Regions from separate parts of the Marmoricola sp. URHA0025 HA25 genome, predicted to be linked through region 1. Evidence: predicted binding sites of a transcription regulator. Region 1 holds the regulator's gene; the other holds the start of a gene.

Region 1 (7,524 bases):
CCGCGCCCTCGCGAAGCCAGACCACGTCGATGCCCTGGGAGTGCGCGTGCGCGCGGGCGGCGTCGACGTCGTCGGTGCCGGCCCAGGCGATCAACTCGTCGCGGTTCGGCGTGAACGTGTGCAGCCCCGGGAGCGGGCCGAGCCGGGCCGCCTTGGTCACGCCGACCGGGTCGAGCACGACCGGCACGGCCTGCTCCTCGGCCAGAGCGAGGCAGTGGGCGATCGTGTCGGTGCGGAGGTTGCCGTCGAGCACCAGCCAGCCGGCACCACGTAGCGACTCGCGACTCACGTCCTCGGGGCCGAGGCTGTCGGTCGCGGCCATGTCGGCCACACCGATGACGAGGCCACCGTCGTGGTCGAGCACGGCGGTGTAGGTCCCGGTCGCACAGTCGGCCGACCGGCGTACGCCGCGGAGGTTGACGTCGAGGAGGCCGAGCTGCTCGAGCAGCGCGGTGCCGGGGTCGTCCTGGCCGACCACGCCGATCAGCCGGACCGGGCTGCCCAGGCGGGCGAGGTTCTCGGCCACGTTGCGTCCGACGCCGCCGTGGGCGATCGCCGTCGCGCCGGGGTTGCTGCTCCCCGGCACCGTGTCCCCGGTGATCCTGGCCAAGGTGTCCATGTTCATGCCGCCGACCACGACGACGTCTCCGGGGGTGCTCACTCCCGGAGCCTAGTGCCGGGCTATCCGGTGGCGGTGGCGGCGCCGTACTTCTCCCGGGTCGCCAGCCCCCAGGCGCTGACCGGCTTCATCAAGAGGCCCGAGGCCAGGACCAGGCCGGCGAGCACGAACCAGCCCGGCCGCCCCCACTGGATGCAGAGCGTGGTGATCAGGGTCGGCGCCGCGACCCGGGACAGGCTGAAGCCGAGGGCGGCGAAGCCCTGGTACTGCCCCTGCCGCTCGACCGGCGCGAGCCCCATCGACACGCCCCACTGCCCGCTGCTGGAGACCATCTCGCCGACCACGTGCACGGACGCCGACAGCAGCAGCACCACGATCGCGGCACCGCGCGCGATGCCGTCGGTGAACGCGATCAGCACGAACGACGCCGCGATCCACGCGCTGCCGCGCAGCACCGCCGACGCGCCGGAGGTGACGTCCTCGGCGCCGCGGCTCAGCCGGACCTGGAAGAGCGCGACCGCAATCGTGTTGAGGCCGAGCATGATCGCGACCATCGAGGTCGGCGCCGTCGTGTGCTCGCTGATCCACAGCGGGATGCCGATCTCGAGCACCACGAAGTGCATGAACAGCACGGCGGTGAGGAGGGTCGCGGCGACGTACGGGAGGTCGCGTACGACGCCGAGCCGCGGCTCGCCGTCCGCGCGGGCCGGCGCTCCGGACAGGTGCGGGAGCCGGTTGAACAGCAGGCCGGTGAGCAGCGAGGTGGCGGCGTCGAGGAGGAACACCCCGACGTAGGCCCACGGCTCGTCGATCCAGAGCGCGATCCCGCCGAGGAGCGCACCGAAGGTCATCGCGACGTTGGTGACCGCGCGCAGGTAGGCCTTGAACGGGACGCCCTGACCGCCGACCGCGATCCGCGCGATGTAGCCGTTGCGCACGGCGTTGGCCGCCATCTGCGCCGCCGCGACGAGCGAGATCGCCACGACCAGGGCCCAGAAGCTGCGGGCGATCGCCAGCCCGGCGGTGGCGATCCCGGTGAGGACGGTGAGGTCGCGCATCACTTCGCGGGGTCCGCGGGCGTCGGCCCACTGACCGCCGGGCACCTGCGCGAGGGCGCCTGCCACAGCCGCGATCGACAGGGCGATGCCGACCTGAGCGGGCTCGAGGTGGACGTGGCGGGTGAAGTACAGCGCGAAGGTGGTGAACACCGCTCCGCCGGACGCGCGGTTGACCAGCGTGCCGAGCGCCAGGACGCGCAGCGTGGAGTCGGTCGGGATCCCTCGACGCGTGAGCCGGGCGGGCGTCACGGTCTGCGAGGTCACGGCTCGAACCTACGTCCGCGCGTCGCTCGGCCGCCTCTGGTTTTCGGCCCGCTTCCGGACGCACAGCACCTTGCCAGCACGGGTTGATCGTGCGGACAGCAACCGTGGCGACGCTTGCCGGCGACAACCCACCAGGAGGGAACATGCAGAAGAAGTCAATCGCCCTGCTCGCGTCGACCGGCATCGCCGGCCTGGTCGCCGGCGGCGTCCTGATGACCGGGATGTCCGCCAATGCCGCGGACGACACCGGGTCGGCGGCGACGGGTACGTCGTCGTACGGCGGCGCCCCGGCCGGCACCGGCGCGCCGAACGGCAACACTGACCCGACCAAACCGATGAGGAGCGACGAGAAGCTGCTCACCGGGGACACCAAGGACAAGGTGACGGCGGCCGTGAAGGCGAAGTACCCCGACGCCACCTTCCAGCGGGTCGAGACCGACTCCGACGGTGTCTACGAGGCGCACCTCCTCGTGGCCGGCAAGCCGGTCACCGTCGAGGTGGACAAGTCGTTCGCGGTCACCGGCACCGAGTCGGCGCCGGCCGGCGGTGGCGACCACGACGGCGACGGCCCGGCCGCGCAGGCTGCGGCGGCCTGAGCGCACGAGTGCCCGGCGATGTCGCATCGCCGGGCACTCGTGAAGCCGGTGGTCGAGCCTGTCGAAACTCAGGTTTCGAGCCGCCGTTTGCGGGTTCGCACGCTCACCCGCAGGCTCCCTCCACCGGATCGAGCTCAGTCGAGATCAACCTCTTCGCGTCGCGACCCTGCTCGTCCCTCGCAGGGCCGCGGCTCAGACCTTGCGCAGCACGGCGGTGACCACACCCAGGATGGTGGCGTTGTCACCGTTGATCGGCTCGTAGGCGTCGTTGTGGGGGAGCAGCCACACGTGGCCGTCCTTGCGCTGCAGCGTCTTGACCGTGGCCTCACCCTCGATCAGCGCCGCGACGATCTCGCCGTTGTCCGCAGTCTGCTCCTGGCGGATGACCACGTAGTCGCCGTTGCAGATCGCCGCGTCGATCATCGAGTCGCCGGCGACCTCGAGCATGAACAGCGTGCCCTCGCCGACCAGCGTCTTGGGCAGCGGGAAGATCTCCTCGACGCGCTCCTCCGCGAGGATCGGGCCACCGGCCGCGATCCGGCCGACCAGCGGCACCTGGGTGGCCTCCGGCACGGCGTCGCCGATGCCGGTCGGGTCGAAGCCGTGCTCGTCGGCGCTGGCGATCGCGCGCCGCGCCGCCATCAGCTCGGGGATGAACACCTCGAGCGCGCGCGGCCGGTTGGGGTCGCGCTTGATGAAGCCCTTCGCCTCGAGCACCCGCAGCTGGTGGGCCACGCTGGAGGAGCTGGCCAGCCCGACCAGGTCGCCGATCTCGCGGATGCTGGGCGGGTAGCCGCGCTGCTCGATCGACTCGCGGAGCACGTTGAGGATGCGCTGCTGGCGCGGGGTGAGCCCGGTCGCGTCGGGCGGCGCGTCGGGCAGCTCGCTGACGTTGGAGCGCTTGGCTGCGGAGGGGCGGATGCGATCGGAGGCCATGGGCCGACGGTAGACCCATCGACGGCGGAGTTCAAACACATGTTCGAACGGCGTGTCGGGCGGTTCGCGGGCCCGGAAAGGGCTCCGGACGAGCCCGGGATCGGCGCTGCGTGGGTCGGCGTACGCTCACGCAGCGCCGAACGATCACGGGGTCCTGTCTTCAACCTAGACCCGGAACGGGCCCGGCCGTAAGGGCAGGGCCGGGTCAGTTTTCCGGGGGCATCCAGACGTACTGCGGCACGTTGCAGACCTCGACGAAGCCGGCGCGCTCGTAGACCGGCCGGCCGGACTCGCTGGAGTGCAGGACCGCGTGCTCGGCCCCGGCGGCGTGCGCCAGCTGCAGCAGCCGCTGTGTCACGGCGTACCCGATGCCACGGCCACGGACGTCCTCCAGGGTCGCGATGTTGTAGAGGCCCGCGGTGGTGCCGGTGAGGTACGCCGTGCCGCACGCGACCGGGCGTCCGTCGAGCGAGCCGATCACGTTGACCGCTCCCTGGAAGACGCTCATCACCTCGCTCATCGGCTCGCGCACCGACTCGGGCAGGCCGAAGCCGGTGACCATCATCGCGACGAAGGCGCGTGCGTCGGTGGTCTGCTCGATGCTCAACCCGGCGACCTCGGGGACCGGGGGAGCGGTGGTCAGGTCGGCGTACATGCCCGGGACGTCCTCGTGCTCGAGCCCGCGCTCCGTCAGCGCCGCTTCCAGCTCCGGCGACGTGTGCGACGGCGTGACCCACCACAGCCACGGCAGCCCGGCTCCGATGAACGAGTCCGCCACCTCCTCGGTCCGCCGCCGGGCGTCCGCCCCGAAGTGCGCGCCGGTGACGCAGTTGAACATCGGGAACGGCACGTCGCTGCGGATCGCGTCGACGTCCGTGTCCGGATCGCGGCGGAACATCGGGTGGTCGCCGGCGCCGGTGAAGAAGGCGAGCAGGTTGTCCTCGACCGGGGCGATGCGGGGATCGGTCATGGGGTAGTCAACCCCACCCGATCGGCCGGTGGTTGCGCTTGTCGAAACCCGCCCGAGAGCGCTCGAACATATGTTCTTGCGTTCCTCGAACGCGTGTTCTATCGTCGTACATGTGTTCGATCGAACGTCTGAGCGACCCGGCAGCGGTTCTGTCGGTGCTCGGCCGTAGAAACAGCACTGAGAAACAGCAGAGACAACCTGACTTCCCCCAGGAGAGAGACATGAGCACGCTGAGCATCTCGCCCGCCTTCGACTTCGTGAGCCCGACGCGGCGCCCGCGAGCTGCCCGGCGCACCACCGTCCGGCTCACGCAGCGCGGTCGCGTCGTGTTCGTGCTGGCGTTCCTGGCGGCCGCGTTCGTGGTGATGGTCGCCTTCGGCGGCTGGGCCACGGCGACCCACGACGCCGGCACGCCCGACCCGGTCCGCGTCGTCGAGGTCCAGGAGGGCGACACCCTCTACGGCATCGCCGGCCAGGTCGCCGAGCCCGGCAAGGTCCGCGAGATGGTCCACCAGATCCAGCAGCTCAACTCCCTGGCCGGCTCCAGCCTCCAGGTCGGCCAGAAGCTCGCCATCCCGAAGAGCTGAGTCGCCCTCGGTCCGCCGAGGACAGAGCGTCCGATGATCCCCTCGACCCGGGTCGTCGGCTGTGTGGGAAAGGACAGGGCGGGGCCCAGGCCCCGCCCTCGTTCTTTTCCGATGCACGCCGAGTGGGCAGAAACGCTGCGTCGGCGTGCGGTGAGCGGGCAGAAACGCTGCGTCGGCGTGCGGTGAGCGGGCAGAAACGCTGCGTCGGCGGGCGGTGAGCGGGCAGAAACGCTGGGTCAGACGCTTCCGGCTCGCGCCGCACCCTCACTCAGCAAGAACTGCGCAGCCGTGTACGTCGCCATCACCACCGACTCCACCCGTGCCGGTGCGCCCTTCCACAAGAACTTCCGGGTGCCGAGCACCGAGTCGGACAACATGAACAGCCCGGCCCCGAGCAGCGTCATCCGCCGCGCCGACGTCGGCAGCGCCGGGTCGAGCTGCGTCGCGGCGGCGACCGTCCCGGCGAGCATCGCGGAGTAGCCGGCGATGGCGGGCGCAAGCACCTTGTCCTGCCGGTAGGCGCCGAACACCATCCCGGGCGTGGTCACCGCCCACAGTGCTGCGACCCCCTTCGGCCCGGGCCGCGCGGAGCCACTGCGGTTGCGCAGGAACCCGCTGATGTAGGCGGCGTGGCCGACCGCGAACGACCCGCTCCCTACGGCGAACGGCTTGGTGCCGTGCGCCATCAACGCCAGGTCGCCGCCCCACCCTGCGGCCTGCGCGACGAGCGTGTTGGCCCGCAGCGGCGAGTTCGCCGCCTTCTCGTCGGTGATCAACGAAGCCATCAGGGTGGGCATGAGCAGCGGCTTGGTCAACACCCGCGCCTTGTGCGCCAGCTGGTTGGCCGAGCCGGCGAGCCAGGTGTCGGCGACCGCCAACCCGGCGTACGCGAGCTTGAGCTTGGTCGAGGTGCGGAGTCGGGCCACCCGCTGAATGTAGTGCCTCCTACGGGCTCCGGACGTCATACGTTTGGTGGCTCGGGGCCCTCGATCCGTATGACGTCCGGAGCGGTCCTCAGTGGCCGTAGCCCGAGAGTGCCGGTGTCGCCTCGGCGATCCGCAGCGGGGTGTCCGGCCCGACCGTCGTGACGGTGCCGTCGACGTCCTGGTACGGGCCTCGGTTCAGGCTCCACCGCGCCGTCCAGACGACCTCGACGTGCAGGTTCACCGTGACGTGCGCCTGCTGGTAGCGGTGGACCACGTCCTTGGCCGGGTACGGCGCCCCGGCCGTGTGCGTCTCCGCCGTCGTGCCGTCCCCGTGCACCCAACGGAAGGTGCTCGGCGTGATCTGCAGGTCGACCTGCTGGCCGAGCAGCGTCAGGGTGCGGTGGAGGGGTTGGGCGTCGACGTAGAAGATCGTGTCGAAGTTGATCAGGGTCTTCTCGGCGGGTTGCGTGACCGCACGGAGTTTCGGCAACGGGATCTGTTGAAACGCGCGCGCGACGATGCCTGGAGTGACGGTCGCTGTTGAATCGGGTGGGTTGCTGGCGCAACGCATATCGAGCGGGTACCAGATCCCGTCCCTGAGTCCGAGGAGCTGATACGGAATCTGACCGGAGGGGCACCAGTCGCTACACGTGTGGACCGGCCCGGCGGCAATGTCGCACGCACTCTGCCACCGGTAGGCGGAGTACTCGGACTGCCCTACCCCATGGACGTGACCCGGCGTCGTGTCGCCGTCGGTGCTGCATTCGCCCGATGCAAAGAAGACATTCCCCGTCGCCCCAGCCCCGCCGCTGCACGACTTGGCGGCGGCTGGCGCCATCCCAAGAAGTGGCGCAAGCGCGATGGCGGTGCTCGCGGCCAATGCTCTCCTGCCAATCATGACCCGCGGCTCCATTGGTCGACGAGCCACGCAGCGTTCTGGTACCTCACGACCAGTGTCATGACCGACCGACCGCCTTTAAGGGACGTTGATCCATCTGGTCGGATGACCTTCTGAGGCCCGAAGGAGACCGCGGCAAATACAGTCCACTCTCCCGGATCCGGACGCCGGGCGGCACTGGTGATGGACGCGGAGAGCGCGCCCCCTTCGATGTGACCGCCTGCGCCATAGATCGTGTTCAGGGTTTCGCGTGCGTTCGCACACGACCGGCATTCCTTGGCTTCGACAGCTTGCAATGACCCGACATCACCTGTGGCCTGGGCGTGATTGATCAACTCGACGTAGTACTTCACGAACGCCACCGCCCCGGCCTTCGTGTTCGCCTTCGCTTCCTCCGGCAACACCGGAGCCGACGGCGTCGTGCTCACCGGGCTCGTCACCGGCGTCGACGGCGCCGGCGACGGATCCGCCTTCGGATCGGCTCCACAGCCGGTGACCACGAGCAGCACAGCGACCACGACCAGCACCGCCACGGCACCCAGAACCGCGCGTCTCATGCACGTCCCCTTCCGACCCGAGACAAGGGAAGACGGCGTCAGTTTCCTACCGGAGCGCGCGAAGCGCTACACCTGAGCGACAACCGGTGGATAACGTCCGGTCATGGCCGGGT
Region 2 (7,524 bases), 710 kb from region 1:
CGCCGAGCTCGAGGCACGGCTGAGCGCCCGGATGGACGAGGTCGAGAAGGCGCTGCACGAGCACGTCGAGAGCGAGGCGCCGTTCGTCACCGAGGCGGCGCGTCACCTCATGGAGGCCGGCGGCAAGCGCTTCCGGCCGCTGCTGTGCTTCCTGGCCGCCGAGACCGGTGACGCCAGCAACGACGACGTCCTGACCGCCGCCTGCGTGGTCGAGCTGACCCACCTCGCGTCGCTGTACCACGACGACGTGATGGACGAGGCCGCGCTGCGACGCGGTGCGGAGTCGGCGAACGCCCGCTGGGACAACCACGTCGCGATCCTCACCGGTGACTTCCTGTTCTCGAAGTCCTCCGAGCTGACCGCGTCCCTGGGGCCCGAGGCGGTGCGGATCCAGGCGCGCACGTTCACCCGGCTCGTCGAGGGGCAGATCCTCGAGACGCTCGGGCCGGGTCCGGACGACGACGCCCTCGCCCACTACCTGCGGGTGGTGGCAGGCAAGACCGGGTCGCTGATCGCGACCTCGGCACGGTACGGCGCGATGTTCGCCGGGGCGCCGGCGGAGGTGGTCGACGCGCTCACGTCGTACGGCGAGAAGGTGGGCGTCGCCTTCCAGCTCTCCGACGACATCCTCGACATCGCCTCGGAGAGCGACGAGTCCGGCAAGACACCGGGCACGGACCTGCGCGAGGGCGTCCCGACCCTGCCGGTGCTGATCGCCCGAAAGTCCCAGGATCCCGCGGACGCGCGGCTCCTCGAGCTCCTCGACGGTGACCTGACCGACGACGCACGGCACGCCGAGGCTCTTGGCCTCCTGCGCGCCCACCCGGCCATGGCGGCGGCCCGCGACTACGTCGCCACCGAGGCCAGCGACGCCAAGCACCTGCTCTCCGCCCTGCCCGAGGGCCCCGTGCGGACCGCCCTGGAGACCTTCGCCGACGTCGTGGCGGATCGGTCGAGCTGATGGCTGACTTCCCCCGGCTGCTGCACACGGTGCTCGACACCACCGACGTGCGCGGCCTCGCGGAGTTCTACCGCAAGCTGCTCGGCCTGCAGTACCGGCCCGGTGACGAGCCGCCCGCCGACGGACCTGACACCGCCGACTGGCTCGTGCTGGACGATCACGGTGGTGCCAGCCGGCTGGCGTTCCAGCAGGTCGAACGGCTCGAGAGGACGACCTGGCCGCAGCACGACGTACCGATGCAGCTGCACCTGGACCTCACCGTCCCGACCGTCGAGGACCTGGAGCGGCAGCGTCAGCGAGCGGAGTCGCTGGGCGCCGAGGTGCTGCTCGACCGGACGGACGATCCCGAGGAGCCGCTGTACGTCTTCGCCGACCCCGCCGGGCACCCCTTCTGCATCTTCGTCGCCTGACGGAGTCGGACGCTCAGGCTCCTTCTGCGAGCGTCGCGAGCCGGTCGACCGAAGCCTGGAGCTTCTCCGACGTGGTCGCTCGCGCCCGGGGCAGGCGCTTCTCGTCGGTCAACTCGGACCAGTCGTAGGTGTGGGTGACCCGCGTGTGCGACGCGTCGACAGGGTCCAGCTCCCATCGCCAGAGGTGGCCCGCCGGCTCCTCACCGGGCCCGGCGGGAAGCCAGGCGATCCGGCGGCCCTCCTCGAACTCCACGACGTGGTTCTCGCGGACCTTCCCCGTCGTCGTCGTCATCACGAACGCTTGACCGGCTGAGTGGATCCGCTGCCCGGGTGCCGCCTCGGCGAGGTTGTCGTTGCCGTCCCAGCCCGGCTGCAATGCAGGGTCCGCGATCAGCTCGAAGATGTCGCCGGCGGCTGCGTCGATCACGCGGCTGGCGCTGACGACGCGCGGGATGTCGTCCTCACTTGTCATGCCGCTATCGAAGCACCCTCGCGGCATTCGAGGTCACGCGGGCTGCCACAGCTCGATCCGGTTGCCCTCCGGGTCGGTGACCCAGCCGAACCGACCGACACCCTCCAACTCCAGGGTCTCCTCGTCCACATCGGCTCTCTTGGCGCGGAGCTGGGCCAGCATCGCGTCGAGGTCGCCCACCCGGAAGTTGATCATCGTCTGCTGGGCGCGTGACCCGAGGTAGTCACTCTCCGGCTCGAACGTCGCGAACACCGTCGGTCCGGCTGCCTGCTGCCACAGGCCGTGCTCGTCGGTGTCCAGGCCGAGACAGTCGCGGTACCACGAGCTCAGTGCCCCTGGGTCGGACGCACGCAGGAAGTAGCCGCCGATCCCAAGCACTCGCTCCACGCCGCCAGAGTGCCAGTACGCCGGCCCGCGGGCCAGTCTGGGCTCGGACGGGCTTCGCATCGGGTGCGGACGCAGCCTGAGGGTGGTCCAGTAGCAAGGCTGCGAGCGGACGCTCATCGAGCCGCATCGACGATGTCCAGCACCAGCGCGGTGAGTTGCTCCAACGCCTGGGAGACGAGGCCCTCGTGATCGGCATCGATCCGAGTGTGGGTCACCTGCGGCCCCAGCTGTTCCCAGTCGGCACGGTCCCTGTCGGCGATCGCGATGCCGAGGGCCTCGCAGTTCGGCGCGATCACGTCCGTTCCGGCGATGTCCGCACTGACATGGTCCTCGCCTTCCGCCAGCCGGCAGTCGGGTTGCTGCAGCGCGGTCACGACGGCGATGGGGATGTCCGGCAGGGGGTGTACCTTCGCGACGATGTCCTTCTCGATCGACTTCGCCTCCTCGTCCTCGTCGTAGGTGGCCCGGCACTCCGCTGCAGGATGGCCTTGTGCGATGCAGGCAGGGACGAAGTCGGCCGGGAAGTTCGAGTCGAGGATCACCATCCCTGCAGTCCGGGCAGGATGCTCGAGCGCTTCCGCAAGCGCGACGGAGCCACCGAACGACCATCCCACGAACACATAGGGACCCTGCACCCCGTGGTCCCGGTGCAAGGTGTCGAGCAGCGTGTAGGCATCACTCACGAGCTGGGCTCGCGTCTGGCCATGGGCGACGGGCGTGCTGCCCGGCCCGCCGGCGCGGCTGTAGAGGCAGGTGGTCGTGTGGGCACCCAGCGCGTCGACGTAGCTCGATGGCCAGTCCGACATGTCTCCCGATCCGCCCACTTCGAGAAGAACTGTCGGCGAGCCGGTACCCACGCAATGTGCCTGCACCTGGCGACGAGGAGTCACGTCCACGGCTCCGTCGAAGACGACAGCGGGACCTACCGGGGTCTCGGTCGCGGATGGCGACGGGGTGGGAGGCGGCGGGGCGGATTCCGGATCGTCGGCGCCGCACGACGACAGAGCCAAGGCGCACGCGACCGCGGCCGGCGCCATCCAGCCGAGAGCTCGCCTTCTGTGTCCGGATGTTCTCCGGACAAGCCACTCGGCCACCACGCCGATGGCAGGCAGGGTGCCGGTCTGCGCACGGTTGCGCCGACGGAGGTAGAGGATCGGTGCCATGACGGGCCCCCTTCTCCGGCGCGACGTATTGACAGGAGGACGGCGACCGGGTGGATGTGGTGGAAGCACCGAGCATGGCAGCCGTACGCCGCGACCACATCCGTGCGAGCACGGCTCTGCAGACCATCGGCCCATGCGTCAGCGACCATGCTCGGCCGAACGCTGTCGTGGCAGGTCGGTGACGAGGTCGACGACGACTGCATGGAGGAGAAGGCCCAGGAGACAGTGTCTCGGATCCAGCGCAGCCGAGAATCCTCAGTTGAGCCCTTCGGTTTCGCCACCCGGGCATGCTGGTGACCCCGCCGGGTGCCCGGCGGGGTGTGGGTCAGCTGGTTCGTCGTGGTGGTGGGTCGACCGGGGCCGGGGTGAGGTCCTCGGTGCCGGTGGTGTCGCGCAGGTAGGTGTACCCGTAGGGAGAGCGCCACAGGTAGGCACCGAGCTCGAGCATGGTGTAGGTCCAGTTGCCGTGGGTCTTCATCCGGTGGTGGCGTCGACACAACGGCGCGAGGTTCTCGGTGCTGGTCTGGCCCGGTGGTCCGTCGGGGTCGTAGGCGATGATGTGGTCCTTGTCGCAGGACCGGGCCGGTCGTTGGCACCACGGGAACACACAGGTGCGGTCGCGCAGCTCGACCTGTTCGGCGATCCGGTCAGGGACCCGGTAGGCATCGGTTTCGAGGTGCTGGTTGAGGTCGATGACGGGTTTGACGACGATCCGGGACGTCTCGGGGCGCCCACACCACTCGGCGACCTGCCCGGCGGTGAGGACCTGTCCGCCGGCGTTGTCCAGCAGCACCGGGGTATTGGGGTCACCGGTGGCCAGGGCGTCGGCGGAGAGGTGCACGAACAGCACCACCTCCCGGCCACCGCGACGCCGGGGCCGGATCACCCGCCCGGCCTCGGACCGGGCTACCTCGGAGCCCAGAGTGCCTGTCCCGGTGGTTGAGCCTGTCGCAACCCCAGCGGCCTGGAGAGGCAGCGTGTGTTCCCCGCGGGCGATCATCCCGACCGCGGCCGCTCTCCGGGCGTCCAGTGGTTCGGTGGAGCCGAGGTCGGCGAGCTGTTGGGCACCAGCGGTGACGGCGTCGGCGAGGTCCAGGGCGTCGGCGAGGTCCAGCTCCCCGTGGACCCGGGAGGTGCCGGCGAAGGAGACCTGGTCGTGCTCGATGCTGAAGTACCGCTGATCGGCAGCCCGGGCGCGTTCTTCGGCGGCGAACTCGGGCATGAACCGGGCGATGGCCTGGTCGAGGAGCCGTTGGGTCTGGACCGGTCCGGTCTTGTGCGCGAACGGTGCCAGCTGGGCATCGACGAACTGGGCGGCCTCGAAACTCAGGTGCAGGGTGGCTTCGGCGATCCGCTTGGCCCGCCAGGCCACCAGGGTGCCTTCCTGGACCCGGAACCAGGTCTTCGGCAACCGGTGGGCCAGCTCGAGGGCACAGGCGATCAGGTCGCGTCCGGACCGGTCGGTCAGGCCCAGGGCGGTGGCGAACTCCCCGACCGCGAACTCCGAGACCCACGGGCACCCTTCCCCGCCGATCGGGATCCCGGTGTCGCGACCCTCGGCGACCACCCAGGTCGCCGCCACATCCAGGTCGTCGACAACATGGAGGTGGGCCCACTCCAACGCGGCGGCCAGCACCCCGGCCTCAGCAGTGTTGGCCTGGGTGCGGAACGCTCGGGCAGCACCCAGCACAGCGGCTGCGTCCAGAGTGGTGGTGCCCGAGTCCATGTGATGAATCTAGGGGTGACCACCGACAGAACCGGCCCGGTTTCGCCTTACCGGGATGGGGAATCGGAGAACTTTCTCGAAGAATCTTGGTGGGGTCTCTGCCGCATCTCACCGGGTCTCGACTGGCCGCTCGCAGGCTCGCTGCTCGACCACCAGGGGTTGGGTCCCTGCCCAAGGTTACCGGGTCTCGACTGGCCGCTCGCAGGCTCGCTGCTCGACCACCTGGTTGCGACCGCACCCGACCGCCAGGCCCAGCTCCGCGGCGTACTGCGTCGTCGTTGCCAAGAACCCGACCACCCACAGACCGAGGTCTCGACTGATCGCTCGCAGGCTCGCTGCTCGACCGCCAGGGGTTGGGTCCCTGCCCTAGGGGTGTACTGATCGGAGAGGTTGGTCAAGCGGCTGATGGGCGTTGACCTGCCGATTGCGGTGTGGGGCCGGTGGTGGTTGTACTCGTGGATCCATGCTGGCAGAGCTTTCCTGCGGACGGACTCCGAGGAGTAGAACCGTTTGAAGGCCCAACCGTCGGCCATGGTGCGGTGGAAGCGCTCGATCTTCCCGTTGGTCTGCGGCCGGTAGGGCCGGGTCCGCTTGTGCACGATGTTGAGTTCGGCGCAGGTGTCACGCCATAGGAACGAGCGGTAGCAGCTGCCGTTGTCGGTGAGGACCCGCTCGACGGTGACTCCTCGGGCTTCGAACCAGGCGACGGCGTTGCGCAGGACCGTCGCTGCGGTGGCGGCCGTCTCGTCGTCGTGGATCTCGGCGTAGGCGACCCGGGAGTGGTCGTCGAGGACGGTGTGCACGAACGCGGTGCCCATCTTGGGGTTGTGCCACTGGTTGCGGGGCTTGCCCGACGTGGCTCGCCGGTTCTGTCGGCCCTGGACCCGGCCGACGTAGCGCCACCCGCCTCCATCGGGCACGTTGCCGAGCTTCTTGACGTCGCCATGGAGCATCGAACCGGGGTGGTCGTGCTCATAGCGGCGGGTCGGCTCGCCGGTGACCCGGTCGACGTGGGAGAGCCGGTTGATCCGGCATCGGACCAGCACGGCGTGGACTGTCGAGGCAGCACACCCGACCCGGTAGCTGATCTCGACCGGGCCCAAGCGTTGCTTCCAGCGCAGGTGCACGATCTTGCGCACAATCGGCTGCGGTGTCTTGTTCGGAGATCGATGCGGCCGAGATGACCGGTCGGCCATGCCGGCTTCGCCGAGTTCGCGATAACGCTCAGCCCACCGCTTCGCGGTCGGCCACGAGACGTCGTAACGCTCAGCCGCGCGCCGGACCGGCCAGTGGTGATCGATGATCAGACGCGCCAGCCTCAGACGGGCGCGCGGGGTCAGGGCAGCGTTAGCGTGGGACACGAAGACCTCCTGGGTCGTGGAGCGGTTCCTAGGTAGCTCCACTCCACGCCCGGAGGTCTTCGCCTACCAAGCTCATTCAGATCGTGTCGTCACACGATCTCAACCAACGTGCCCGATCAGTACACCTAGGTCACCGGGTCTCGACTGGCCGCTCGCGAGCTCGCTGCTCGACCACCCGTGGTTGCGATCCCGCCCCGACCGCCGGGCCCAGCCCCGCGGCGTACTGCGTCGTCGTTGCCAAGAACCCAACCACCCATGGACTCGAGGTCTCGACTGGTCGCTCGCAGCCTCGCTGCTCGACCACCCGGGGTCGGGTCCCTGCCCGACCTCACCGGGTCTCGTCTGATCGCTCGCAGGCTCGCTGCTCGACCACCCGGTGGTCGGGTCCGTGCCCAAGGTCACCAGGTCTCGACTGGCCGCTCGCAGGCTCGCTGCTCGACCACCCGGTGGTCGGGTCCCTGCCCCAGGTCACCGGGTCTCGTCTGGCCGCTCGCAAGCTCGCTGCTCGACCACCTCTGGGTCCGGTCCCTGCCCAAGGTCACCGGGTCTCGTCTGGCCGCTCGCAGGCTCGCTGCTCGACCACCAGGGGGTCCGGTCCCCGTCCCAGGTCACCGGGTCTCGACTGGCCGCTCGCAGGCTCGCTGCTCGACCACCAGGGGGTCCGGTCCCCGTCCCAGGTCACCGGGTCTCGTCTGGCCGCTCGCAGGCTCGCTGCTCGACCCCCCGGAGGTCCGGTCCCTGCCCTAGGTCACCGGGTCTCGACTGGTCGCTCGCAGGCTCGCTGCTCGACCACCTGTGGTTGGGTCCCTGCCCTAGGTCACCGGGTCTCGTCTGATCGCTCGCAAGCTCGCTGCTCGACCACCAGTCGGTCGGGACCGCACCCGACCGCAGGACCCAGCCAGGCGGCGTACTCCTCATCGTTGCCAAGAACCCAACCACGCACAGCCTGCTACAGCGCTGCTGCCTCCGCGGTCAGGCGGAGCTGTTGTTGCCGGTGGTGACGGGTGGCCTCGACGGTGAAGATCACGAGGGCCACCCAGACGA

What was found. Region 1 encodes LexA, which represses DNA repair genes until DNA is damaged. Its sites were predicted from a motif close to TCGAACANNTGTTCGA; they were not measured.
Region 2: a site for LexA is predicted at 5,334-5,349, ahead of ACVW00_RS01440 (HNH endonuclease signature motif containing protein). Genes of this name have one in related genera too.

Annotation. Positions count from the first base shown of each region.
Region 1 is NZ_JBSSCD010000001.1:1,025,659-1,033,182, forward strand. It holds gene ACVW00_RS04940 (carbohydrate kinase family protein) at 1-661, opposite strand, end outside; gene ACVW00_RS04945 (MFS transporter) at 682-1,941, opposite strand; gene ACVW00_RS04950 (hypothetical protein) at 2,085-2,537, shown strand; gene lexA (transcriptional repressor LexA) at 2,730-3,473, opposite strand; gene ACVW00_RS04960 (GNAT family N-acetyltransferase) at 3,679-4,443, opposite strand; gene ACVW00_RS04965 (LysM peptidoglycan-binding domain-containing protein) at 4,665-5,030, shown strand; gene ACVW00_RS04970 (lysoplasmalogenase) at 5,267-5,956, opposite strand; gene ACVW00_RS04975 (hypothetical protein) at 6,045-6,446, opposite strand; gene ACVW00_RS04980 (DUF6318 family protein) at 6,851-7,411, opposite strand; gene ACVW00_RS04985 (DUF3052 domain-containing protein) at 7,515-7,524, shown strand, end outside.
Region 2 is NZ_JBSSCD010000001.1:311,286-318,809, forward strand. It holds gene ACVW00_RS01415 (polyprenyl synthetase family protein) at 32-961, shown strand; gene ACVW00_RS01420 (VOC family protein) at 961-1,371, shown strand; gene ACVW00_RS01425 (SRPBCC family protein) at 1,385-1,843, opposite strand; gene ACVW00_RS01430 (VOC family protein) at 1,877-2,230, opposite strand; gene ACVW00_RS01435 (alpha/beta fold hydrolase) at 2,344-3,393, opposite strand; gene ACVW00_RS01440 (HNH endonuclease signature motif containing protein) at 3,719-5,119, opposite strand; partial or broken gene ACVW00_RS01445 (IS481 family transposase) at 5,494-6,480, opposite strand; gene rarD (EamA family transporter RarD) at 7,430-7,524, opposite strand, start outside.